DNA from 3 places in the Microbacterium sp. bgisy189 genome. Region 2 is predicted to be linked to each of the others. Evidence: riboswitches for the same ligand, from Rfam matches in the RefSeq annotation. Region 2 holds a riboswitch; each other region holds the start of a gene.
What was found. A riboswitch is a leader RNA that binds a small molecule or an ion and turns the genes downstream of it on or off. The one in region 2 is predicted to bind thiamine pyrophosphate.
Positions count from the first base shown of each region.

Region 1: linked by a shared signal. The riboswitch ahead of AC3ENX_RS02000 (MFS transporter) and the one ahead of thiM (hydroxyethylthiazole kinase) in region 2 are both predicted to bind thiamine pyrophosphate.
Region 3: linked by a shared signal. The riboswitch ahead of AC3ENX_RS06490 (ECF transporter S component) and the one ahead of thiM (hydroxyethylthiazole kinase) in region 2 are both predicted to bind thiamine pyrophosphate.

Region 1 is NZ_JBYIPT010000001.1:410,245-416,028, reverse strand. Features, by position in the region: gene AC3ENX_RS02010 (YbaK/EbsC family protein) at 29-511, opposite strand; gene AC3ENX_RS02005 (NAD(P)/FAD-dependent oxidoreductase) at 528-1,823, shown strand; gene AC3ENX_RS02000 (MFS transporter) at 1,831-3,132, opposite strand; TPP riboswitch at 3,124-3,225, opposite strand; partial or broken gene AC3ENX_RS01995 (ubiquitin carboxyl-terminal hydrolase family protein) at 3,262-3,381, shown strand; gene AC3ENX_RS01990 (Glu/Leu/Phe/Val dehydrogenase family protein) at 3,585-4,652, shown strand; gene AC3ENX_RS01985 (AMP-binding protein) at 4,769-5,784, shown strand, end outside.
Region 2 is NZ_JBYIPT010000001.1:237,156-242,939, forward strand. Features, by position in the region: gene thiD (bifunctional hydroxymethylpyrimidine kinase/phosphomethylpyrimidine kinase) at 1-655, opposite strand, end outside; gene thiE (thiamine phosphate synthase) at 652-1,317, opposite strand; gene thiM (hydroxyethylthiazole kinase) at 1,314-2,129, opposite strand; TPP riboswitch at 2,121-2,215, opposite strand; gene AC3ENX_RS01215 (DNA polymerase III subunit gamma and tau) at 2,303-4,480, shown strand; gene recR (recombination mediator RecR) at 4,484-5,077, shown strand; gene AC3ENX_RS01225 (DMT family transporter) at 5,106-5,784, shown strand, end outside.
Region 3 is NZ_JBYIPT010000003.1:255,148-260,931, forward strand. Features, by position in the region: gene AC3ENX_RS06475 (phosphotransferase) at 1-318, shown strand, start outside; gene AC3ENX_RS06480 (energy-coupling factor transporter transmembrane component T family protein) at 513-1,307, opposite strand; gene AC3ENX_RS06485 (ABC transporter ATP-binding protein) at 1,304-2,767, opposite strand; gene AC3ENX_RS06490 (ECF transporter S component) at 2,770-3,405, opposite strand; TPP riboswitch at 3,396-3,507, opposite strand; gene AC3ENX_RS06495 (D-alanyl-D-alanine carboxypeptidase family protein) at 3,545-4,918, shown strand; gene AC3ENX_RS06500 (SLC13 family permease) at 5,070-5,784, opposite strand, start outside.

The DNA.
Region 1 (5,784 bases), 170 kb from region 2:
GCATCGCCGGGGGTGCGTGAGGGGGCGCTCAGGCGACGTCGGCGACGGTGGCACCGGTGAGCGCGACCAGCTCGTCGAACGTGAGCGGAACGACGGTGTGCGGTGTGCCGCCGGCAGCCCAGATCTCGTCGAACGCGCGCAGGTCGGCATCGACGACCGTGCGCAGCGGGGCGGGGTGGCCCGTGGGTGCGACGCCGCCGATCGCCTGCCCGGTCGCATCGCGCACCTGCTCGGGCGTCGCCCGGCGGATCGGACCGGTGCCGAGACGTTCGGCGAGCGCGGCCGTGTCGACGCGGTGCGCACCGCTGGTCATCACCAGCAGCGGTGCGTCGTCGCACTGGAAGACGAGGCTGTTGGCGATCGCGCCGACCTCGACGCCGAGGGCCTGCGCGGCCAGCACGGCGGTGGATGCGGCATCGGGCAGCATGACGATCTCACCGGCGATGCCCTTGGCGCGAAGCGCATCATGGACGAGTCGGCTGCGGGGCGAGAGGTCTTCGGGCGCGGTCACCGCTTCAGCCTAAGCCGTGTTCGCGCACGGCAGATCGGGCCCCGATCCCGGGCACGGGTCGGGTGACGAGTGTGTCGAACATGCACGAATCCGGCACCGTCATGAATCCCACGTTGACCGACGAGCAGTGGGACAAGCTGCGATCGCACGCGACGCCGCACGACGCCGAAGTCGGCGAGTTCTTGGTGCGTGCAGGGCAGGAGGGTCCGGCGCTCGTCGTCGTCGAATCAGCGCTCGTCGAGGTCGTGCGCGAGAAGCTGAAGTGGATCGACGAAGAGATCATCGGCACCGGCGGCCGCCGCACCTTCATCGGCGAACTCGGCGCGCTCAACGGGCAGCGTCCCTTCCTGTCGCTGCGGGTCGCCGAAGCGGGACTCGTGCACCTCGTCAGCCGCGCCGACCTGCGCGCGCTCATGGACGAGGACGACGAGCTGTGCGACCTGCTGCTGCACGCCCTGTGGGCGCGCCGCGAGGGGCTGCGCAACAGCACGGCGGCGATGACCTTGAAATTGATGGGCGGCGGCGACCTGATCGGCCAGGCGACGCTGCAGGCGCTGAAGTTCGGCGTGCGCGTGTACGCACCGTGCGCCGCCGTCTCGCTCGAGCAGTCCGGCGACAACCTCGACATCACCCTCGCCGACGGCCGCATCATCTGCGCACGGTCGGCGATCGTCACCTCGGGCGCCGCGTACCGCCGTCTGCAGCTGGATCGCTGGGACGAGTTCGAGCGCGCCGGCATCTACTACGCCGCCACCCCGCTCGAACTGCGGCAGGTCGCCGGCGACCGGTCGTCGTGGTCGGCGGTGCCAACTCCGCCGGGCAGGCGGCGCTGTATCTCGCTGCGAACGACTGCCCCGTCGACCTCGTGGTGCGCGGCGACGATCTCGGCGCGCGGATGTCGTCATACCTGGTCGGAAGGCTCACCGAAGACCCCCGCATCCGGGTGCGCATGGCCTTGAACGTCGTGTCGCTCGGCGGCGAACGGTCACTGGCATCCGTCGGCATCGACACAGTCGGCGAGGTCGACGCCCGCGGCCTGTTCTGCTTCATCGGTGCACAGCCCGCGACCGACTGGATCGCGCAGCTCGATCGCGACGCCGAGGGGTTCATCCGCACCGGCACCGATGTGCAGGTGCAGACCCTCGCACGTTGGCAGCACGTGGGCCGCGAGCCGCTGCCGTTCGAGACGTCGACGCCACGGGTGTTCGCCGCCGGTGACGTGCGCCGCGGGTCGATGAAGCGTGCCGCCGCCGCCGCCGGCGAAGTCTCGAGTGCCGTCGCCTCGGTGCACCGCGCGCTCGCGCTGGTCTGAGCCGACGTCAGCGGGTGACGGGGCGCGCGATGACCGCGCCGACCGCGCCCACGAGCGCCGCCAGTGCCATGAGCGTCGCGACGGGCCACCAGTGGCCGGTCGCCGCGACCATCGCGGTGGCCGCGAGCGGCGCGAGTCCGCCGCCGACGATTCCCGCCGCTTCGCGACCGATCGTCATGCCGGAGTAACGCACCGCGGGGTCGAACAGCGACGCGAGCCAGGCCGGCTGCACGCCGTCGGCAGCGGCGTTGACGATGCCGATCATGAGCGTGAGCACCGCGACGACGAGCGTCGCGTCACGGGTGTCGAGCACGACGAACAGCGGTGCCGCGAGCACTGCGAGCGCTGCGAGCGCTCCCCCGGTGACCCACGCGGCGCGCCGGATCAGCAGCGCCCACACCGGGCAGAGCGCGGCGGCGACGGCGGCGGCGACCATAAGCGCCGTGAGGGTGACGGTCTTCGGCATGCCGAGCACCGTGGTCGCGTAGCCGAGGCAGAACACCGAGACGACGTAGAAGCTCACGTTCTGGCCGAACCGGACGAGGAACACGGCGAACACGTTGCGCGGCGCCACGAGCGCGGCCCGCAGCGGCGCGCGCTCGCGGTCGCCGCCTTCGACGACCCGGTCGAACTCGGGGGTCTCGGCGACGCGTGTGCGCAGGTACAGTCCGAGCAGCACCAGGGCGCCGCCGGCGAGGAACGGCAGCCGCCATCCCCACGCGAGCAGGCCCTCGTCACCGACGGCGGCTGCGACGATCGTGAACGCGAGACTGCCCAGGATGAGCCCGACGTAGAGTCCGCTCGTCACGAGCGCGCCGGCCACGGCGCGGCGCGTGCCGACACTCTCGAGGGCGAGCAGCGCGGCACCGCTCCACTCCCCGCCGGCGGCAGCGCCCTGTGCGAATCGCAACACGACCAGCAGCACGGGGGCCGCGACGCCGATCTGCTCGTAGGTCGGAAGCACGCCGATGAGCGCGGTCGCTGTGCCCATGACGAAGAGGGTCGCGAGCAGTGTGCGCCGCCGGCCGATGCGGTCGCCGAAGTGCGCCGAGACGAGTCCGCCGATCGGTCGCGCGATGAAGCCGGTGGCGTAGACGGCGAACGACAGCAGGATCGCCGTCAGCGGCTCTTCACGCGTGAAGAACAGCGTCGGAAAGACGAGGGCTGCCGCGGTGCCGTAGAGGAAGAAGTCGTACCACTCCAGCACGGTCCCGATGGATGCCGCGGCGACTGCGCGTCGCGACCGGCCTTCCGGGGGCCCGGCGGGGGTGGCTGTATGGGTGGACGGTGTGGTCAGGTGCACGCTCATCGGCGACATCCCTTCGCTCGCATGATCGAGATCAGGTTCGACGGGTGTGATCTCAGCCGCCGCGCGAACGCATCGGCACCCCGTGTCGGGACCCGAGCATAGTGGCCGCCGGATGGGCAGCCTGACCACATGACGGACACACGATTCGACACGACGGCACCGCCTTCGGGCGATGGCTGCGCCGAATGCGACGCGGTGGACGGCTGGTGGGTGCATCTGCGCAGGTGCGCGGCGTGCGGGCACGTCGGCCTCGCCTGACCGCATCCACCCCGCCGCCGAGATTGCCGAAACTGTCGCCCGGAGGGCCGTTTCGCGACAGTTCGCGCAATCTCGCGAGCCATCGCGCAGCGAATCTGCTCGCAAATCGACGCGATCAGGCGCACAATGGTCATGGACCCGCAACGCCGCGGGCCGCGAGTGCACGCCCACAAGGCCGGCCGAAAGAGAACGCGATGACCCACGCTCTGCCCTTGCCCGATGTCACCCACGAGCGCGTGGAGGTGATCACCGGACGGCGCAGTGGCCTGTTCATCACCGTCGCCCTGCACTCGTCCGTCCTCGGCTCCGCCCTCGGTGGCGCCCGGCTGTGGACCTACCCGCACTGGAGCGATGCGCTCGGCGACGCCCTGCGACTGTCGGCCGCGATGACGCTGAAGAACGCGGCCGCGGGACTGGATGCCGGTGGCGGAAAGTCCGTCATCGCTCTGCCGCCCGGCACGGTGCTCGATGCCGAACGCCGTCGCGCCGCCTTCCTCGACCTCGGTGACGCGGTCGAGCTGATGGGCGGCCTGTACCGCACGGCGGAAGACGTGGGTTCGACCACGGGCGACATGCTCGTCGTCTCGGAGCGCACCGAGCACGTCGTGGGCCTGCCCGACACCGTCGGCGGTTCGGGCGAGCCTGCCGGCCCGACGAGCCTCGGCGTCTACGAGTCGCTGCGCGCGACGCTCGAGCGGGTGACCGGCTCCCCCGACGTCGCCGGTCGTCGCATCACGATCTCGGGCCTCGGCCAGGTCGGCAGCCGCCTCGCCGTGCGCCTGTCGACGGAGGGTGCCGCGCTCACGGTCACCGACGTCAATCCCGACAAACTGCACCTGGCCGCCGAGCTCGGCGCGACGTGGGTCGCACCCGGCACCGAGCACACGGTGCCCGCAGAGGTGTTCGTGCCCGCCGGCATCGGCGGGGTGCTCGACGACGAGACGATCGACGCGCTCGATGCGCGCGCGGTGTGCGGCCCGGCCAACAACCCGCTCGCCGCCCACAGCGGGGCGCAGCGTCTGGCAGACCGCGGCATCCTCTACGCCCCCGACTTCGTCGTGAACGCGGGCGGGGTCATCTACCTCGACCTGGTCGCCAAGCATCTCGGTTCGCGCGATGAGGTGTTCGCGCGCGTCGCAGGAATCGGCGACACGATCCGCACGATCTTCGACCGCGCCGAGCACGACGGCACGACGCCGCTCGCGGCGGCCGAAGCGCTCGCTGCGGCACGCCTCCAGGCAGGAGCCCACGCGCTGGTCTGACGCGCGGATCACACGGGTCGAAACCCAGTCCCGCGGCGGTTGATCCCGAGTGCCACCGGTGAGAGGATCGAATCCCGGCGACGAGGCCGGGGAGTGATCTTCGAGGGAGACGATCCGTGTTCACCAGCCCCTTCCCTGACGTCGAGATTCCGAACCAGGGCATCTACGACTTCCTGTTCGGCTCGCTCACCGATGACGAGCTCACACGGGTCGCACTGATCGATCCGGCAACGGCCGCAGAGACGACCTACGGTGCGCTGCGCGCCCAGGTGAACGCCTTCGCGGGGGCACTTGCCGCGCGCGGCGCCGAGGTCGGCACGGTCGTCGGGCTGCTGTGCCCGAACGTGCCGGCGTTCGCGACGGTGTTCCACGGCATCCTGCGCGTCGGCGGTGTCGTGACGACGATCAACTCGCTGTACACGGCGGGTGAGATCGCGAAGCAGTTGACGGATGCCGGCGCCACCTGGCTCATCACCGTGAGCCCGCTGCTCCCCCAGGCCAAGGAGGCCGCGGCATCCGTCGGCATCGCCGATGACCACCTCATCGTGCTCGACGGCGCCGAGGGACACCCGAACCTGCGTGAACTGCTCACCGAACAGCAGTCGCCACCGGAAGTGATCTTCGACCCGGCCACGCACGTCGCCGTCCTGCCGTACTCGTCGGGCACGACGGGCGTCCCGAAGGGCGTCATGCTGAACCACCGCAACCTCGTCGCGAACGTCGAGCAGTGCCGCGTGAACATCGACCTGAAAGGCAGCGACCGGGTGCTGGCGGTGCTGCCGTTCTTCCACATCTACGGCATGACGGTGCTGTTGAACCTGGCGCTGCGGCAACGGGCGAGCCTGGTCACGATGCCGCGGTTCGATCTGGAGCAGTTCCTCACCAACATCCAGGCCTTCGCGTGCACGTACCTCTACATCGCGCCCCCGATCGCGGTGGCGCTCGCCAAGCACCCCATCGTCGACACGTTCGACATCTCGACCGTGCATTCGGTGTTCTCGGGCGCGGCACCCCTCGACGGCGAGACGGCGGAGCTGGCGGGGAGCCGCATCCATGCGCGCATGTTCCAGGGGTACGGCATGAGTGAGCTCTCGCCGGTCTCGCACGCCATGCCCTACACGCGGGACGACGT
Region 2 (5,784 bases):
CCATCGCCGACGACAGCGAGCAGCCCGTGCCGTGCGTGTTGCTGGTCGCGACGCGGGTGCCGGCGACGGTGTGCACGGAGTTTGCGTCGACGACGGCATCCGGGCTCTCACCGCCAGCGAGGTGCCCGCCTTTGAGCAGTACCGTCGCGCCGGTGTCGACGGCCAGCCTGCGTGCCTGCTCCACCGCCTCGTCCCAGGTCGTCGCCCAGGTGCGATCGGTCAGCACGCCGAGCTCGGGCAGGTTCGGCGTGACGAGGTCGGCGCGTCGGCACAGCTCGCGCAGTGCCGTGACGGCTTCTTCGTCGAGCAGCCGGTCACCGCTGGTGGCGACCATGACCGGGTCCAGCACGACGATCGGCGGGTCGACGCGGTCGAGCCACTCGCGCACGGTGTCGATCAGCGGTGCCGAGTGCAGCATGCCGAGCTTGACGGCGTCGATGCGCACGTCGTCGGAGACCGCGTCGAGCTGTGCGCGCAAGAACGAGACCGGTGGCACGTGCACCTCTCGCACGCCCCGGGTGTTCTGTGCGACGAGTGCGGTCGCGACGGCCATGCCGTAGCCGCCGAGTGCGCCGATCGTCTTCAGGTCGGCCTGCAGCCCTGCACCGCCCGTCGGGTCGGTGCCGGCGATGCTGAGCACGCGTGCCCGGCTCATGCCGCCACCTCCGATCGGGCGTCGTCCCATGCCGCACGCAGCGCGGCGGCAGCCCCACGCGGATCGCTCGCGCCACTGACCGCGGTGACGACGGCGACGCCGGCGGCGCCGACCGCGCGCAGCGGTGCGACATCGTCGACCCCGATGCCGCCGATCGCGACGCAGGGCAGCGTCGTCGCGGATGCCAGTCGCGCGAACCCGTCGTGGCCGAGTGGTGTCGGATGATCGGCCTTGGTCAACGTGGGGCGGATGACGCCGACGCCGAGATAGTCGATCGTGCCGGCCGGCATCGCGTCGGCGGCTGTGAGGTGCTCCGGCCGGTTCGCCGTCCAGCCGACGATCGATTCGGCACCGAGCAGTCGACGCGCCGTCAGCGGCGGCACGTCACTCTGTCCCAGGTGCACGCCGTCGACTCGCGCACCGGCGTCGCGGGCTGCGAGCGCGACATCGACGCGATCGTCGATCAGCAACAGCGCCCTGCCTGCGATCGCGAGATCGAGCCGGCGTGCCTGCTCGATCTGTTCGCGGGCCGAAGCGGTCTTCGCGCGCAATTGCACGATGCGCACCCCGCCGTCGACGGCCGCCTCGACGACCTCCACGAGCCGGTCGACCTCGAGGCGGTGATCGGTGACCAGGTGCAGGCTCGGGTCGAACGCGCTCACGAGGCCGCCCCGATCAGGCCGGCGATGCGCACGCGGTCGCCGGCGAGGTCGTCGGGCGTCAGCGCGTCGAGTGCGTCGAGGAACGCGACCGCGAACGAGCCGGGCCGGCGCGAGTGCGACGCTGCACGTTCGGATGCCGCGGCATGCACGGCGCAGGCCGCGACGGCCGCTTCGAACGGCGCAGCAACGGCCAGGAATGCGGCCGTCGTCGCGCCCAGCGTGCAGCCGCCGCCGGTCACGCGGGTCAGCAGCGCATCGCCGCCGTGGATCCACGCGTCGCGCTCGCCGTCGGTCACGAGGTCGACCTCGCCGCTGACCGCGACGGTGCCGCCGGTGCGCCGCGCGAGATCGCGCGCCGCGTTCGCCGCATCCTCGGGGCGGTCGAGCGCGTCGACGCCCCGGCCGCCCGCCGAGCGCCCCGCGAGCGCGAGGATCTCGGATGCGTTCCCCCGGATCACTGCGGGGGAATGCTCGAGCAGTTCGTGCGCGAGCGCCGTGCGCACCGGCAGCGAGCCGACCGCGACGGGGTCGAGCACCCACGGCGTGCCGACGGTGACCGCCTCGCGGGCGCCGTCGCGCTGTTCGGCGCGCGGACTGCCGAGATTGACGAGCAGGCCGTCTGCGACACGGGCGAACATGCCGGCCTCGCCGGGCAGATCGCACATCGCGGGCGATGCGCCGAGGGCGAGCAGCGCGTTCGCGGTGAAGCCGGTGACGACCGCGTTCGTGATGCACTGCACGAGCGGGTGTGCGGCACGCAGCGCATCGAGCGCCGCGCCGGGGGACGGATGGACAGGCGTGCGAACACTCATTCGCGACATCCCTTCGCTAGTACGAACTAGATCAGGTTCGACGGGTGTGGTCTCAGCCCGCCGTGCGGGCACCCCGTGTCACTGTGCTCGACCGTAGCGTCATCGCGGACGTGCGTCCAACCGCGTCGCGCATCGGCACCCCCGATGTCGGGCCCACACCATAGGCTGTTCGGGTGACCACCGCCCTGTACCGCCGCTACCGTCCGGAGACCTTCGGCGAGATGATCGGTCAGTCGCAGGTGACCGAGCCCCTGATGACGGCACTGCGCGGTGATCGGGTCGGTCATGCCTACCTGTTCTCCGGGCCCCGCGGATGCGGCAAGACGACGTCTGCGCGCATCCTGGCGCGCTGCCTCAATTGCGCCCAGGGCCCCACCGACACCCCGTGCGGGCAGTGCGACAGCTGCGTCGAACTCAGCCGCGGCGGCGGCGGATCGCTCGATGTCGTCGAGATCGACGCAGCGAGCCACAACGGCGTCGACGATGCCCGAGACCTGCGCGAGCGCGCGATCTTCGCGCCCGCGCGCGACCGCTTCAAGATCTTCATCCTCGACGAAGCGCACATGGTCACCGCGCAGGGCTTCAACGCCCTGCTCAAGCTCGTCGAAGAACCGCCCGCGCACGTCAAGTTCATCTTCGCGACGACTGAGCCCGAAAAGGTCATCGGCACGATCCGTTCGCGCACCCACCACTACCCGTTCCGGTTGGTGGCGCCGGCCGCCATGCTCGAATACGTCGAGCAGCTCTGCGGTGCCGAGGGTGTGCAGGTCGAGACCGGTGTCCTGCCGCTCGTCGTCCGCGCGGGTGGCGGATCGCCCCGTGACACGCTCTCGCTGCTCGATCAGTTGATCGCCGGGTCCGACGACTCCGCCGAGGGAACGGTCGTCCGCTACGAGCGCGCCGTCGCGTTGCTCGGCTACACGCATGGGGCGCTCCTCGACGAGGTCGTCGATGCGTTCGCGGGCGGCGACGCGGGTGCGGCGTTCGGCGCCGTCGACCGCGTCGTGCAGACCGGTCAGGACCCGCGTCGCTTCGTCGACGACCTGCTCGAGCGTCTGCGCGACCTCATCATCGTCGCGGCGACGGGCGAGGGCGCGACCGCCGTGCTGCGCGGCGTGCCCGCCGACGAACTCGAACGCATGGGCCGGCAGGCCGCCGCCTTCGGCACCGACCGGCTCTCGCGCATCGCCGACCTCGTCGTGACCACGCTCGACGAGATGAACGGCGCCACCTCGCCCCGCCTGCAGCTCGAACTCCTCGTCGCGCGCGTCCTCGCCGGTGGCGCTGCCGTTGCCGTTGCCGCGACCGCGCAGCCGCTGGCACAGGCCCCGGCGCAGGCCCCGGTCGTTGAGCGAGCGCAGCCCCCGGTCGTTGAGCGAGCGCAGCGAGACGAAACGCCCGCACCACCCGCACCGCCGACGCCGACCGGCCCCGTCACGCTCGAGCAGGTGCGTGCGGCCTGGCCCGAAATCCTGAAACAGCTCGAACCGATCAGCCGGTCGTCGTGGATGCTCGCGACCGGTGCGCGGGCGGTCGCGTACTCCGATGACGACGTGCTCACGCTCGCGTTCGGCACGCAGAGCGACGTCGCGGCGTTCAAGAAGCTCGCCGCTGGCAAGGGGCCGAGCGAAGACCTGCGCGGCGCCATCCGATCGGTCCTCGGCGTCCGCGTGAAGTACGTTGCGCGTCACGAGCCGAGCGATGCCGCGTCCACGCGCGAGCCCGGCGGCACCGCAGCACCTTCGGACGACGTGCCGCCCGACCCCGACCCGGCGCCGTACGAGCCGTCTGATTCCGACCCGTACGATCCGGGGCCGTCCGAGCCCGCTCCCGAGCGCCCCGCATCCGGTCCGGCCGGCGGTGCACCGGCGCGGCCCGCGGCTCCCCAGCGCGGCCCGGCACCGACAGCCCAGCCCACCTCCCAACGCGAAAGCGCACCTGCACAGACCGCGCCGGTCACCGAGTGGGCCGTCGCCGCGATTCCCGCCGACGAGCCGGGAGCGTCGGCGCAGTTCGCGGTCGATGACGAACCGGAGGAGGCGGCGACCGTGCCGGTGCGCACGCTCACGGCGCCCCGCGACGGCGATGTCATCACGGGCCCTGCCGCCGTTGCCGATCATCGCCCCGACGATGACGGCGACGAAGAGGAAGACGAGATTCCTCCGGTCGACGGCGACGCCCCGCTGCCGCCCACTGCACCCGTCGCCGTCGAACGTGCCGTCTCAACACCGAGTGGCCGCACAGCACGGCCGGGTGGCATCGAGCGGGTCGGTGAAGCGGTCGTTCGGCAGGTGCTCGACGCGCGATTCGTCCGCGAAGAGCCCCATACCCCGCCCACGAGGTTCAACTAGCCCATGTACGACGGCATCGTCCAAGACCTGATCGACGAGTTCGGGCGTCTCCCCGGCATCGGGCCCAAGTCCGCTCAGCGCATCGCATTCCACATTCTGCAGACGCCCACCTTCGACGTGTCGCGCCTGTCGCACCTCCTCGGCGAGCTGCGCGAGCGCGTGCGGTTCTGCGAGGTGTGCGGCAACGTGTCCGAGCAGGAGCGCTGCGGCATCTGCCGCGACCCGCGCCGCGACCAGACCTTCATCTGCGTCGTCGAAGACGCGAAGGACGTCGCCGCGATCGAGCGCACCCGCGAGTTCCGAGGGCTGTACCACGTGCTCGGCGGCGCGATCAGTCCCATCGCCGGTATCGGCCCCGACGACCTCCGCATCGCGCAGCTCATGCAACGGCTCGCCGACGGCACGGTGCAGGAAGTCATCATCGCGACCAACCCGAATCTCGAGGGCGAGGCGACGGCGACCTACCTCAGCAGACTCCTCCATACGCTCGAGATCTCGGTGACCCGCCTCGCATCCGGCCTGCCCGTCGGCGGTGACCTCGAATACGCCGACGAGGTCACCCTCGGCCGCGCTTTCGAGGGCCGCCGGAGCGTGTGATGTCGGCATCCGCCCGCACGAGTGCGCCATGAGCACCGGCGGGGTGTCTGCCCGCGGGTGGGTGCTGTACGCCGCGATGGCGCTGCTGTGGGGCATGCCCTACCTGTTCATCAAAGAGGCGGTCGACACGATCTCGCCGCCGGCGATCGTGGCCGGGCGCACGCTGCTGGGTGCGCTCATTCTGCTGCCGCTCGCCCTGCGTCGACGCGCCCTGAGGCCGGCGCTTCGCGTGTGGCCGTGGGTGCTCGCGTTCGGCGCGATCGAGATGGCCGGGCCGTTCCTGCTGCTGGGGCACGCCGAGCAGACGCTTCCGTCGGGTACGACCGGGCTGCTGGTGGCGACCGTGCCGCTGTTCGCTGCGGTCATCGCGCTGCTGCGAGGTGATCGTTCGGCGCTGTCGCCGGTGCGCGCCATCGGCCTGCTGATCGGGTTCGCCGGTGTTGCCGTCATCGTCTCGGGTCCCGGGCTCGCAGTCGGATCCGACCCCGCAGCCCTGCTCGCGGTCGGTGAGGTGCTGCTGGTCGCGCTGCTCTACGCCATCGCCCCGTTCATCATCGCGACCAAACTCAAGCACGTACCGTCCCTGGGCACCATCACCCTCTCGCTGCTGGTGGTCGGCATCGTCTACCTGCCGATCGGACTGCTGACTCAGCACGAGGTGCCGAGCCTCCGCAGCGCCGGTTCGCTGGTGGCGCTCGGCATCCTGT
Region 3 (5,784 bases), on a different contig from region 2:
CGCATCCGGAACGCGGCAGCCCGCGGCATCCGTGTCGACGTGCGCCGGCACGAGACGCCGCCGATCGACCGCCTCGTCGTTTGCCACGGGGATGCGTGCTGCCCCAACACGCTGGTCGGCGACGACGGCCGGTGGTCCGCCCACGTCGACCTCGGCGCGTTGGGCGTCGCCGACCGCTGGGCCGACATCGCGGTCGCGTCGATGAGCACCGAGTGGAACTACGGCCCCGGCTGGGAGGACGAGCTCATCGCCGCATACGGCGTCGAGCCCGATCGGGAGCGCCTCTCCTTCTACCGCGACCTCTGGAACGCGACATGAGCTACCCGCAGATGTTCGACGACGACGATCCGCTGCCGCGGCATCGGCACGAGCTGGCGGAAAAGGGGACGCATGTTGTCGTCGCGGCGCGCTCGAAGCGACGATACGCGTCCCCCTTTTCAGGGACCGCGGCTCCAGGGACGGCGACTCCAGGGACGGCGGCTCCGGGGACGGCGGCTCCAGGGACGGCGGCGTCAGGACCAGACGAAGCGGAACAACCCGACGGCGACGGCGGTACCGAGGGCCACGGCGACGATCGCGAGCGCGCCGACGACGGCGACGGCGTCGCGCGACGTGAGCCGTGACCGGCGAAGCCAGGTACGCTCCCCCGGCGCCCCGAACCCGCGGGCCTCCATCGCCATCGACAGTTTCGTGCCGCGACGCACGGCGAACACCAGCAGCACGAACGCCATCGAGAAAAACCTGCGCAGCGCGCCGCGATCGCCCACGCCACGCGCGCGACGTGCGAGGGTCATCGACCGCCAGTCGTCGACGAACAGCCCGAGCGTGCGGGTGCCGGCGAGCACCCCCAACACGAAGTTCGTGGGCAGGCGCACGATCTGCGCCAACGCTGCCGCGAGCTCGTTCGGGTCGACGCGACCAAACAGCAGCACGGTCGGCACCGCGAGGGCGAGCACCCGGATGCCGACGGCCACCGCAGTCGCGATCGAGGCGTCGCTGATCGTAGCCAGCCCGAACGTCCAGTACACCTCGCCGCCGGGCTTGCCGTACAGCAGCACGCTCATCCCGGCGATCGGTGCGACCAGCAGCACGGGCAGGAGTCGTCGCAGCACCGTCGACAGGCGCAGGCCCGTCAGCGGCAGGCACAGCAGTTGGAGCACGACCGCGAGGATGCCGCTGACCACGTCGATCGAGGCGAACAGCGGCAGCGACAGCAGCACGGCCAGCAGCAGTCTGGTGGCGGGGTTCACGCCGTCGAGCCACGCGGTGCGGGTGACGGCCGGCTCGGTGCGCTGCAGCACGCTCATGCTGCGACCTCCCCGGCGTGCGGCAGCGACAGCTCGATGCGGTGGCCGCCCAGATGACTCTCCACGTCGGCGTCGTGCGTGACGGCGATCACCGTGCCGCCGCCGGCGATCTGCTCCTGCAGCAGCTGCACGAGTTCGATCCACCCGCGACGGTCCTGCCCGAAGGTGGGCTCGTCGAGGACGAGGACCGGCGGCGCCGTCGCGAGCGCCGTCCCTACCGACAGCCGCCGCTTCTGGCCCCCCGAGAGGGTGAACGGATTCGCGCGCGCCAATGGTGCCAGGTGCAGGCGCTCGAGCAGCTCGTCAACGATCGCCATCCGCGCCAAGTCGAAGCCCGCAGCGCGCGGGCCGACGGCGAGCTCGTCGCGCACCGTCTTGGCCAGGAATTGGTGCTCGGGGTCTTGGAAGACCACGCCGATCCGACTGAGGAGCTCGCGTGAGGTCCACTTCGCCGGGCGACGACCCTTGCGACCGGCGAGCGCCGGCGCGGCCTCGACGACGCCGCGAAGCTCCGGCAGCAGCCCGGCGAGCGTCAGCGCGAGCGTCGACTTTCCACTGCCGTTCACGCCGGTGATGACCGTGGCGGCCCCGCTCGGCACCGCCAGGCCGAGGCGAGTCTGCACCGCATTGCGCCCGTCGCGCGAGACGGCGAGCCCGCGCGCCCGGAGCACATCGCTGCCACCGCCACCCCGCGGCAATGCCGGAAGGTCGATGGCGCGACCGGGCACCCACACACCCGCGGCGGCGAGTGCGACGCCGTGCGAGGTGAAGACCTCGGCGGGCGGGCCGTCCGCGAGCAGTCCGCCCTCGGCATCCAGCACGATGACCCGGTCCATGAGGTCGACCCACACGTCGGTGCGGTGCTCGATCACGATCAGGGTCGCACCTCGACCGGCGACTGCCCGTTCGACCGCGCGCCGGACTTCGCCGACACCGGCCGGATCGAGGTTCGCCGTCGGCTCGTCGAGCAGCAGAAGTCCCGGCTGCATCGCGAGGATGCCGGCGATCGCGAGCCGCTGCTTCTGCCCGCCGGAGAGGTGCTTCGTCGGGCGATCGCGGGGTACGTCAAGACCGACGGCGTCGAGGGCGGCAGCGACGCGGCTCGGGATCTCGCTCGGCGGGACGCCCAAGTTCTCGCAGCCGAACGCGACGTCGTCGCCGACCGTGGACAGCACGACGCCGGCGTCTGGGTCTTGCAGCACGAGGCCCACCTGCCCGCGGCAGGCATCGGGCGCCTGGCCGTCCAGGCGGATCTCGCCGGTGGTCTCCCCCTCGTCGGCGCCGCCGAGCAGGCCTGCGAGACCGGCGAGCAGCGTCGACTTGCCCGCACCCGAGGCGCCGAGCAGCAGCACACGCTCACCCGGCTCGATCGTGAAGGTCACATCGGTCACGGCCGCGGCGCGCCGGCCGGCGTAGCGCCACCCCCAGCCCGACGCCGTGACACGTGTCGGACGGTGCACGCTCAGACCTCGGTGCGGGCTTCGCGTCCGGCGGCGAAGCGACTCAGCGCGCCGGTCGCCGCCAGCGCCCGAACCAGCAGCCAGCCGACGATGCCGGCGAGCACGATGCCCGAGGCGACCGCGACGCCGAGGTAGATGAGGTTGTATTCGAGGGTCTTGAGGATGTTCGGCGTCGTTCCGTAGAACAGCTCGAGCACCACTGCGCCGAGTGCCGCGCCGACACCGGCGAGGATCGAGACCGGCAGCGTGAAGCGACGGTAGAAGAAGGCGAGGAAGACCAGTTCGGCGCCGAGCCCCTGCGCCAGGCCCGACATGATCGTGCCGACGCCCCACTGGTTGCCGAGCAGCGCTGAGACGGTCGCCGCGACGAGCTCGACGAACAGCGCCGCGCCGGGCTTGCGGATCACGAGCCCGCCCACGACGCCGCCGAGCAGCCAGATGCCGAGCGCGACGCCGCCGAGGCCCGGGGTGAGTGCATCCATCGCACCCCACCAGGCGTACCCGACGGTGTTCCAGCCCGAGAAGACCAGACCGATCGCGACACCCAGGACGCTCGCGACGATGATGTCGACGGGGCGCCACGCGAAGCGATTCGCGGTGGCAGAACGGACGGTGGTGGACGACGCGGACGCGTGCATATCTACTCCTCCCTGCGCCGGCATGACCCGGATCAGGTTCGACGGTCGAAGCGTGGTTCGCTTCCTCTCAGCCCGGCTCACCGGACTCCCGTGGTTGTCGCGTCGAGTATAGCGCCGACGGTCACGGTAGTTTTGTCGCGTGGATGATGCGCGCGACCCCGACGGCGCACCTCGCAACCCCTCGACCGGCACGACGGCGCTCGCGTGGGTGGACGAGGAACGCATCATGTCGGGCGCCCAGCCCACCGTGCCCGCTCGCGGACGCGCGCCCGACCTGCTGGCCCGTCGGCCGCGACGACGGATCCCACCCACGTTCTTCCTCGTGCCGATCGCGACGGTGCTTGTGCTGGCCTGCGCGTACACCGGCGCAGCACTGCTGTGGCCGCTGCACAACGTGCAGCCCACCGTGACGGCGGCCGAGATCGCGACCGTGGCGGCACCCGAGACCGCCGTCAGCTGGCCGGAGAACGGCAGCGCCGCGGTCGGGGTCGACGGGCTGGAGACGGTCGCGGCATCCGATGACGAGGCCGTGCCGATGGCGAGCATCACGAAGCTCGTGACCGCACTCATGGTGCTCGACGAGACGCCGCTCGAGGTTGGCGAGCAGGGTCCCGAGCGCGAGATCACGTGGGCCGATCGCTACCGCTACTGGGAGTACCTTGCGCGCGGCGAGTCGGCGCTCGACGTGCCCGTCGACGGCACCCTCACGACCTACCAGCTGCTGCAGGGCATGCTCATGGGCTCCGCGGGCAACTACGCCGAGCTGCTGACCGCCGACACCTGGCCGACGGATGCCGAGTTCTCCGCCGCCGCGACCGAGTGGCTCGACGCCAACGGCCTGAACGACATCGTCGTGGTCGACCCGAGTGGCATCAGCCAGGAGAACGTTGCGACACCTGCCGCGCTCATCGACCTCGGCGAAGCCGCCCTCGACAATCCGGTACTCGCCGAGATCGTCGCCACCGAATCGGTGGAGCTGCCCGGCGCCGGCGAGGTCGAGAACACGAACGAACTGCTCGACGACGGCGCGGTGGGGCTCAAGACCGGCACCCTGTACGGCGACTACAACCTGCTCGCGGCCCGCGACATCGACGCCACCGACGCGGTCGTCACCGTCTACGCCGTCGTGCTCGGCCAGATCGGCAACGACGCCCGCTTCGACGAAGCGGAGCGGCTGCTCGATGAGGTCGTCGCCGAAGCCGAGACCCCGGTCACCCTTCCTGCGGGAACGGTCGCCGGTTCTGTGACGACCCTCTGGGGCGACTCAGCAGACATCGTCACCACCGAAGACGTGTCGGTGCTCGCGTGGAACGGCGCGTCTGCGGCATCCACCCCTGCGCTCGACCTGGGCGAGGCGGCGGCCGATCGCGAGGACGGCGACCCGGCCGGGACCGTGTCATTCGAGGGTCCGGTGAACGCGCAGACGGCACCGCTTGCGCTCACGGCGACGATCACCGACCCCGACGGGTGGTGGCGACTCACCCACCCGCTCGAGCTGTTCGGGCTGGGGTGAGTGCCGGGGTGCAGTTGAGCGCCGGCTCCCGGCATCCTTCGAGCGCACGGTTCGGCGCGCGTTCGGGAGGGGAACGGCGTTCGGGAGGGCCGCGGCGGCGGCGATCAGCCTCCCGAGTGCAGAGTTCCTCCCGAGCGCGCGGCGCCAGGGGCTAGAAAGGCCAAATCACCGGCACGTACAGCACCGCGACGGCGAGGAACCCGACCGTGAGCGGGGCCCCGAGGCGCCAGTAGTCGCCGAAGCGGTAGCCGCCGGGCTGCATGACCATCACGTTGGCGGGCGTGGCGACCGGGGTGAGGAAGGCCGCCGCCCCGGCGACGGTGAGGGCCATCATGAACGGCTGGATGCTGACGTCCAGCGTGGCGGCGATCGCCACCGCGATGGGGGCGACCACCAGCACGGTGGCGACATTGGAGATGAACTGCCCGAGCACCATCGTCAGCACGCACAGCACCAGCAGCGCGAGGTGCGGCGACGCGCGGCCGATGAGGGCGAGCACGCCGTCGGCGACGAGGTCCGCGGCTCCCGTGGAGGTGAAGGCGGCCGACAGTGCCATCATGCCGGCGATGAGGATGACGGTGGTCCACGAGATCGCGCGGTAGGTCTGCGGCACCGTCAGCACGCGGGTGACGATCAGCGCACCGGCGGCGAGCAGTCCCGCCACCGCCGGGGGCACGAGCCCGGTCGCCAGCAGCACGACCATGACGCCGAGGATCACGAGGGCTCGGCGGGCACCGCGGCCGAGCGGGACCGCCCGCTGCAGCGCCTGCGGCGAGGTGACGGCGATCACGTCGGGCGAGGCGGTGTAGCGGGTGAGCGACTCCCAGGGGCCCTGCACGAGGAGGGCGTCGCCGGCCTGCAGGGTG